2 regions of the Paraburkholderia sp. RL17-373-BIF-A genome follow, and region 2 is predicted to be linked to the other one. Evidence: riboswitches for the same ligand, from Rfam matches in the RefSeq annotation. Region 2 holds a riboswitch; the other holds the start of a gene.
What was found. Region 2 has a riboswitch for thiamine pyrophosphate ahead of thiC (phosphomethylpyrimidine synthase ThiC). Riboswitches for the same ligand answer to the same signal wherever they lie in the genome.
Positions count from the first base shown of each region.

Region 1: another riboswitch for thiamine pyrophosphate. It lies ahead of P0D80_RS23550 (FAD-dependent oxidoreductase); the one in region 2 lies ahead of thiC (phosphomethylpyrimidine synthase ThiC).

Region 1 covers NZ_JARESO010000019.1:80,000-83,442, reverse strand. The annotation lists gene P0D80_RS23560 (thiazole synthase) at 1-209, opposite strand, end outside; gene thiS (sulfur carrier protein ThiS) at 266-463, opposite strand; gene P0D80_RS23550 (FAD-dependent oxidoreductase) at 545-1,675, opposite strand; TPP riboswitch at 1,892-2,015, opposite strand; gene P0D80_RS23545 (ABC transporter ATP-binding protein/permease) at 2,396-3,443, shown strand, end outside.
Region 2 covers NZ_JARESO010000037.1:57,135-60,577, forward strand. The annotation lists gene thiC (phosphomethylpyrimidine synthase ThiC) at 1-1,583, opposite strand, end outside; TPP riboswitch at 1,677-1,795, opposite strand; gene P0D80_RS33475 (GreA/GreB family elongation factor) at 1,947-2,357, opposite strand; gene P0D80_RS33480 (DUF1223 domain-containing protein) at 2,793-3,443, shown strand, end outside.

The DNA of each region.
Region 1 (3,443 bases), on a different contig from region 2:
TGGCGCTTGAGCAGGTCGAAGAAGCCGGCTTCGGCGCCGCCTTCGTTCATCTGCCGGCGCAACGCGACGGTCACCATGCCGGGCCGCGCCGCGTCGATCGAATCGGACAGCGATTGCAGCGACGGATAGCGCGAAGTGCCGAGCAGCACGCGGCTCGCGAAGGTCTGGCCGTAGAGCGTGAGCGCATCGGCGGTTTGGGGGGAAGTCATTTGCATAATCCTGTTTGTCTCCGGCTATCGGCGTTCCGGCAATGCGTGGCGGGCGCTCAACCGCCGGCCACGGGTTGCACGACATCGAGCTTGTCGCCCGTGCGCAGCGCGCGCGCCGCATGCTGGGTGCGCGCCACGAAGTCGCCGTTCAGCGCGACCGCGAACGGCGGACGCGCGCCGAACGCGGTGAGCGCGTCGGCGACAGTCGCGCCTTCGGGCAGCGACAACGGCTTCTGATTGATATGAATGTCCATGGCGTTCGAATACGTTTCAGTCGATGGCGAAAGCGGCGTGGCGTGGAGCGCTCGTTTGGGTAAAGACCAGTCGCGCAACGCTCATGCCGGCTCCCGCGCGGAGTCCAGTTGAAAAAGCTCGCTCCAGCGCGCATCGCGCTGCCAGTCGGCGAAGGCATCGGCGTCGCCGATGCGGCCGTCGAGCAGCGCCGCGGCGAAGCGCACGGCTTCGTCGGCGACTTCGGGCACGATCATGTAGCCGTGCCGGTACAGGCCGTTCACGCGCAGTGTCTGCGCACCGTCCCACAGCAAGGCCGGACGGTGGTCCGGCAAAGTTGGGCGGCACTGCGAATTCAGTTCGAGAATGCGTGCCTCGCCGAAGCCGGGATGCACGGAAAACGCCGCGCTCAACAGTTCGAGCGCGGAACGCACGCTGACCGGCGACATGTCCTCGCCTTCCACTTCGGTCGCGCCGATCACGTAGAGGTCGTCCTGCTTCGGCGCGATGTAGAGCGGGTAGCGTGGATGCAGCAGCCGCACCGGCCGCGTCAGTTTGATACCGGGCGCATGCACGCGCGCCACTTCGCCGCGAATGCCGCGCAGCGTGGGCAGCACGGGCTTCGCGCCGAGGCCGCGGCAGTCGATCGTGATGCGGGCGGGAGGCAGCGCGCGATCGTCGACGGGCGTATTCCAGTGCGTGTCGACACCACGTTGCGCGAGGCCCGCGGCCAGTGCGCTCAGCACCTGACGGTTATCCAGTTGCCCTTCACGCGGCAACAGCCAGCCCTGATTGAAGCGTCCCGCCAAAGCAGGCTCGGCGGCGCCGAGCTGCGCGCCCGCGAGCGTGACGAAGCCGCCGTCCAGCAACTCAGCCGGGGCATTCGAGCGCACCCGGCGCTCGAACAGCGGTGCTTCGGTACGGTCGGCGTGATGCCAGACGACCAGCGTGCCATTGCGTTGAAAGAACACCGGCTCAGGAAGTTCGGCCAGCACTTGCGGCCAGGTTTCGAGCGAACTCGCGCCTAGGCGCGTGATCAGCAACTCGGCGCTGGCGGCTTCCGCGAGCGGCGCCAGCATGGCCGCGGCGACCCACGCCGCCGATTGCGTACCAGCGGCGTCGCCGCGCTCATAGAGCGCCACGCGACGCCCCTGTCCGGCGAGACGCCACGCCACCAGCCGCCCGCACAGGCCGCCGCCAAGCACCGCGAAATCGGTTTGTGCAGGACGCGTCATCGCGCACACTCCATTTCAGGACGGCAAGCAAAGCTGAAGCACGGCGCGCCGACGGCGGCGTGACGAAGAGCAAAACACATATCTGAAGAATAGGCGGTCATCGAGTCCTTTCCGTACGGCAAAAAAACGCACGTACCCAGGACGAAACCGGCGGGTGAGGCCGGCCGGGCAATGCGCGTTCCAATGACGGACGCTGCCCGGCGGGGAATGGAAGACTGGCTGCTTCCGGAAACTTCCCGCGCCGGTATTACCCGGATCGGGTGCAAAGGGTGTCTCTCAGCCTCGCCGCTGCGCCATGAAAACCATGCCGCCTGTGCGCGAAGCACCCCTGTTTCGTCGAAGGTCATTAGACCATAAAAGGCGCGGCGCCCGCAAACCAGCGGCTGGCCGCGTCGCGCGCAATTTGATCCGGCACCATCTTTCACGTTATCAATACGGTCGAAGGCAGCGCTCTGGCACAATGCCAGCACAGGATGCCGCACGAACGCGGCGCGGGCGGCACGCCGTCCCGCCATGTTCGCAGCGGCACCGGCGCGGGGCCTCGCGGCGCAAATTAATTTTCGCTTAAGGGCTTCACGCCAGAATCTGACGCTCACCCGGGCGTGCGTTCGTCGAGCACGACGCCCGGGCATGTACCGCAAACCCGCCGCAGGGCAGCCCGCAGACGGGCCTGCCCCGATGGGTCAGCCCCGAATGGGCCAGCACTACTTCAGGATGCTCATGACACCGAATACCTCTGCCACCCCCGTGCTGCCGCCGGACGAAAAAGTCTCCGCCTGGAGCCTGATCAAGCCCTACTGGGTTTCCGAAGAACGAAAAACGGCATGGGGCCTGCTCATCGCGATCATCGTGATGAATCTGCTCGTGGTGTGGATCAACGTGCGCCTGAACCGCTGGAGCGCCGACTTCTACAACGCGCTGCAAACCAAGAACGTGCACGACTTCCCGCATCTGCTGATGGTGTTCTCGGGGCTCGCGTTCGGCTTCATCATTCTAGCGGTGTACGGCCGCTACCTGCGCCAGATGCTCGGCTTCCGCTGGCGCCAGTGGCTGACCACGCGCTATCTGAACGAGTGGCTGAAGGACAGCGCGTTCTACCGGATCGAACGCGACCGCCTCGCCGACAACCCCGACCAGCGGATCAGCGACGACCTGCAGTCATTCGCCACCAGCACGCTCTCGCTGACGCTCGACCTGCTGTCCACCGTCGTCACGCTGGTGTCGTTCATCACGATCCTGTGGTCACTCGCCGGCGCTCTGACCATTTCGCTCGGCGGCATGCCGATCGAGATTCCCGGCTACATGGTGTGGGCCGCGGCGCTTTACGCCGTGGTCGGTTCGCTGATCATCCAGAAGGTCGGCCATCCGCTCGTGCCGATCAACTACCAGGCGCAGAAAGTCGAGGCGGATTTCCGTTTCGGCCTGATCCGTCTGCGTGAAAACGCCGAACAGATCGCCTTCTACAACGGCATGGACACCGAGAAGACGAACGCGCACTCGCTGTTCGGCCGCATCCGCGACAACTGGTGGCAGGTGATGAAGTACACCAAGCGGCTCACGTTCGTACTGAGCTTCTATGGTCAGATCGCGATCATCTTCCCGCTGGTGGTCGCCGCGCCGCGCTACTTCGCCGGCGCCTTCACGTTCGGCGTGCTGATGCAGATCTCCAGCGCATTCGGCACCGTCAGCGATTCGTTCTCGTGGTTCATCAACAGTTACGGCACTTTGGTCGAATGGCGCGCCACGGTGAACCGGTTGCGTGAATTCA
Region 2 (3,443 bases):
AGCTTGTAGGTGATGATGCCGGTCTTGACGTCGTCCTTGTTCGGCAGCCCAAGGTGTTCCTTCGGCGTGACGTAACAGAGCATGGCCGTGCCGAACCAGCCGATCATCGCCGCGCCGATGCCCGACGTGATGTGGTCGTAGCCCGGCGCGATGTCGGTCGTCAACGGTCCGAGCGTGTAGAACGGCGCTTCGTCGCACCATTCCAGCTGCAGGTCCATGTTCTCCTTGATGAGCTGCATCGGCACGTGGCCGGGGCCTTCGATCATGGTCTGCACATCGTGCTTCCAAGCGATCTGCGTGAGTTCGCCGAGCGTCTTCAATTCGCCGAGCTGCGCTTCGTCGTTGGCGTCGTAGATCGAGCCGGGACGCAGGCCGTCGCCGAGCGAGAAGGCCACGTCATAGGCCTTCATGATTTCGCAGATGTCTTCGAAATGCTCGTACAGGAAGCTTTCCTTGTGGTGAGCGAGGCACCACTTCGCCATGATCGAGCCGCCGCGCGAGACGATGCCCGTCATGCGCTTGGCCGTGAGCGGCACGTATTGCAGACGCACGCCCGCGTGAATCGTGAAGTAATCGACGCCTTGCTCGGCCTGTTCGATCAGCGTGTCGCGGAAGATTTCCCACGTCAGGTCTTCGGCCTTGCCGTTGACCTTTTCGAGCGCCTGATAGATCGGCACCGTGCCGATCGGCACCGGCGAATTGCGGATGATCCACTCGCGCGTTTCGTGGATGTGCTTGCCGGTCGACAGATCCATCACTGTGTCGCCGCCCCAGCGGATCGCCCATGTCATCTTGTCGACTTCCTCGCCGATCGAGGACGTCACCGCCGAGTTGCCGATGTTGGCATTCACCTTCACGAGGAAGTTGCGGCCGATGATCATCGGCTCGCTTTCCGGGTGATTGATGTTGTTCGGGATGATCGCGCGGCCGCGCGCCACTTCCTCGCGCACGAACTCCGGCGTGATCGCCGTGAGGCCGTTCGGACCGAACGCGCTTGCGCCGAATGCCTGGCCCGGATGTTGGCGGCCCATCATCGCCGCGAGCTTTTCGCCGTTCGGGCCGCTCGTCTTGAGGCTCTCCAGATACTCGGCGCGGCGCTGGTTCTCGCGAATCGCGATGTATTCCATTTCCGGCGTGATGACGCCTTGACGCGCGTAGTGCATCTGCGAGACGTTCTTGCCGGCGATCGCGCGGCGCGGCGTACGGTGCAGGCCTTGGAAGCGCAGATCGGCGGTGGCCGTGTCGGCGGCGCGTTCGCGGCTGAAGTCGCTCGACAGACCCGTCAGCGCTTCGGTGTCGCCGCGTTCTTCGATCCAGGCCTGGCGCAGTGCGGGCAGACCGGCCCGAATGTCGATTTTGGCTTCCGGATCCGAGTAGGGGCCCGACGTATCGTAGACATAGACGGGCGGATTCTTTTCGCCGCCGAAGCTGTCGGGCGTGTCGGCCTGCGAGATCTCGCGCATCGGCACGCGGATATCGGCGCGCGAGCCAGTCACGTAGACCTTGCGGGAATTCGGCAGCGGCGCGACAGCGGCTTCATCGACGTGGGCGTCGGCGGAAAGGAACTTCGGATTGGCGTTCATCTGTATCTCCTATGCAAAGCTATGTGGGGCCGCTAAGCAGGAGACGAGACGGAAGTAGTCGGAATTCGCGAGAGATGAGGCGATAGAGCTAGGGTGCGAAATCCGTACGCTTCCCTGCGCTGGCATTATCCAGATCAGGTTCAAAGGGTATTTCTCACCCACGCAGCACGGACCTCCAACCTCCGTGCGACGCAGGACCCCCGCGTTAGCAGCGCACACGATACACCGGCCGCCCGCTGCTTGGCAACCCATCTTGAAAAGTCGGATGATGGATATAACAGCGGGCCGCCACGCACTTTTCTTGAATTGACGGGGCAGCCGGAGCTATTGCGGCAAAAATTTTGCGTTGCGCGCGAGCGTTGCTTACAGCGTGAAATCGTCGGCGGCTTCGGGTTGAAACAGGATCTTTTCCAGCTTCAGCACTTTCTCCGTGCCGCTTGGCGGCGTGAAGCGGATGCGCTCGCCGCGTTTGGCGCCGAGCAAGGCGAGGCCGGCGGGCGAGAACACATTCAGGCGGCCGTGCGAGAAGTCCGCATTGGGCGGATAAACCACGGTCCAGGTCATGTGCTCGCCGCTGGTTTCGTCGACCAGCGTGGCTTGCGAATTCATCGTGACGACGTTGGCCGGTATCTCGCGCGACTCGACGATCACGGCGCGTTCCAGCACGTCGTCGAGCATGTCTTGCAAACGCGTGTCCGCGCCGGGCGCGGCGGCGTGTTTCTCGAGACGGGCGACGTCGAGTTCGGTGAGGTAACAGGTTTTGGTCTTTTTCACGAGGGGTACTCCAATTCGATCTGCATTTGAGGGGACAGCGTGCGGATGAGATCGGCCCGGAGCCCGACAACGCGGCTCAGGCAATGGAGCGAGCAGCGTTAGATCAGGCGCCGGGCGGCGTGGAGCGGGAGCGTTCGGGACGGCTCACCGGCGCGACGCGGCATGAGTTCCGCGCGCGCGCAACCGGTTGCGCGACGGGGGCGCAAGCGGAAGAAGGCACGGGAAGTCGGAAAGCGCATCAAGGTAGCCGGCAGGTAGCGAAAGAGAGTGAAGAGGGCGCCCCCATCAATCTGAATGGGCGCGATCGAAAGCTCAATGTTAGCACGGGGTCGTGCGTCCCTCGACTCGGTCGAGTTTCAAGAAAAAAGTTGGCAACGGACTGTCATAACCGGCCGTGCGATTCGACAAACGTGCGGATCCTGATCGGAGCACGTCATGCAAACCGCCGCACCCCGCCGAGACTGTCGGCGCTTCACCCGAATCATCGCGCTCGGCCTCGCGCTGACCATGCTCGCGGCCAGCGGCCTCGCGACCGCGGCCGGCGCCATCTGCAGCGCGCATAGCCCGGCGCATCGCGTGGCGCTGGTCGAGCTGTACAGCAGCGAAGGCTGCAACAGCTGCCCACCCGCCGATAACTGGCTGAGCCAATGGAAGAACAGCGGCGCGGCGCAAAGCGTGGTGCCGTTGGCGCTGCATGTGGACTATTGGAACAGCCTCGGCTGGACTGACCGCTTCTCGCAACATCGCTTTACTGAACGTCAGCAAACGCTCACCGATCTTGCCGGCGGCCACACCATTTACACGCCGGAAATCTTTGTCTCCGGACGCGAATTGCGCAGCTGGTCGCAACGCGACAGTTTTCAGAGCCGCGTCGGCAAGGTCGTCGCCGAGCCGGCGCAAGCGAATGTCGCGCTGGAGCTCAAAGGGCAGGCGCCGGGCGCGTTCAATGTCGCGGCGCAATTCACCAGCAAGGCAGCGGACACAGCGGGCCAACTGGACGCCTACCTCGCCGTTTATGAAAACTCGCTGAGCTCGCAAGTGGGCGCCGGCGAAAACAGCGGCGCCACCTTGCATCACGAACGAGTC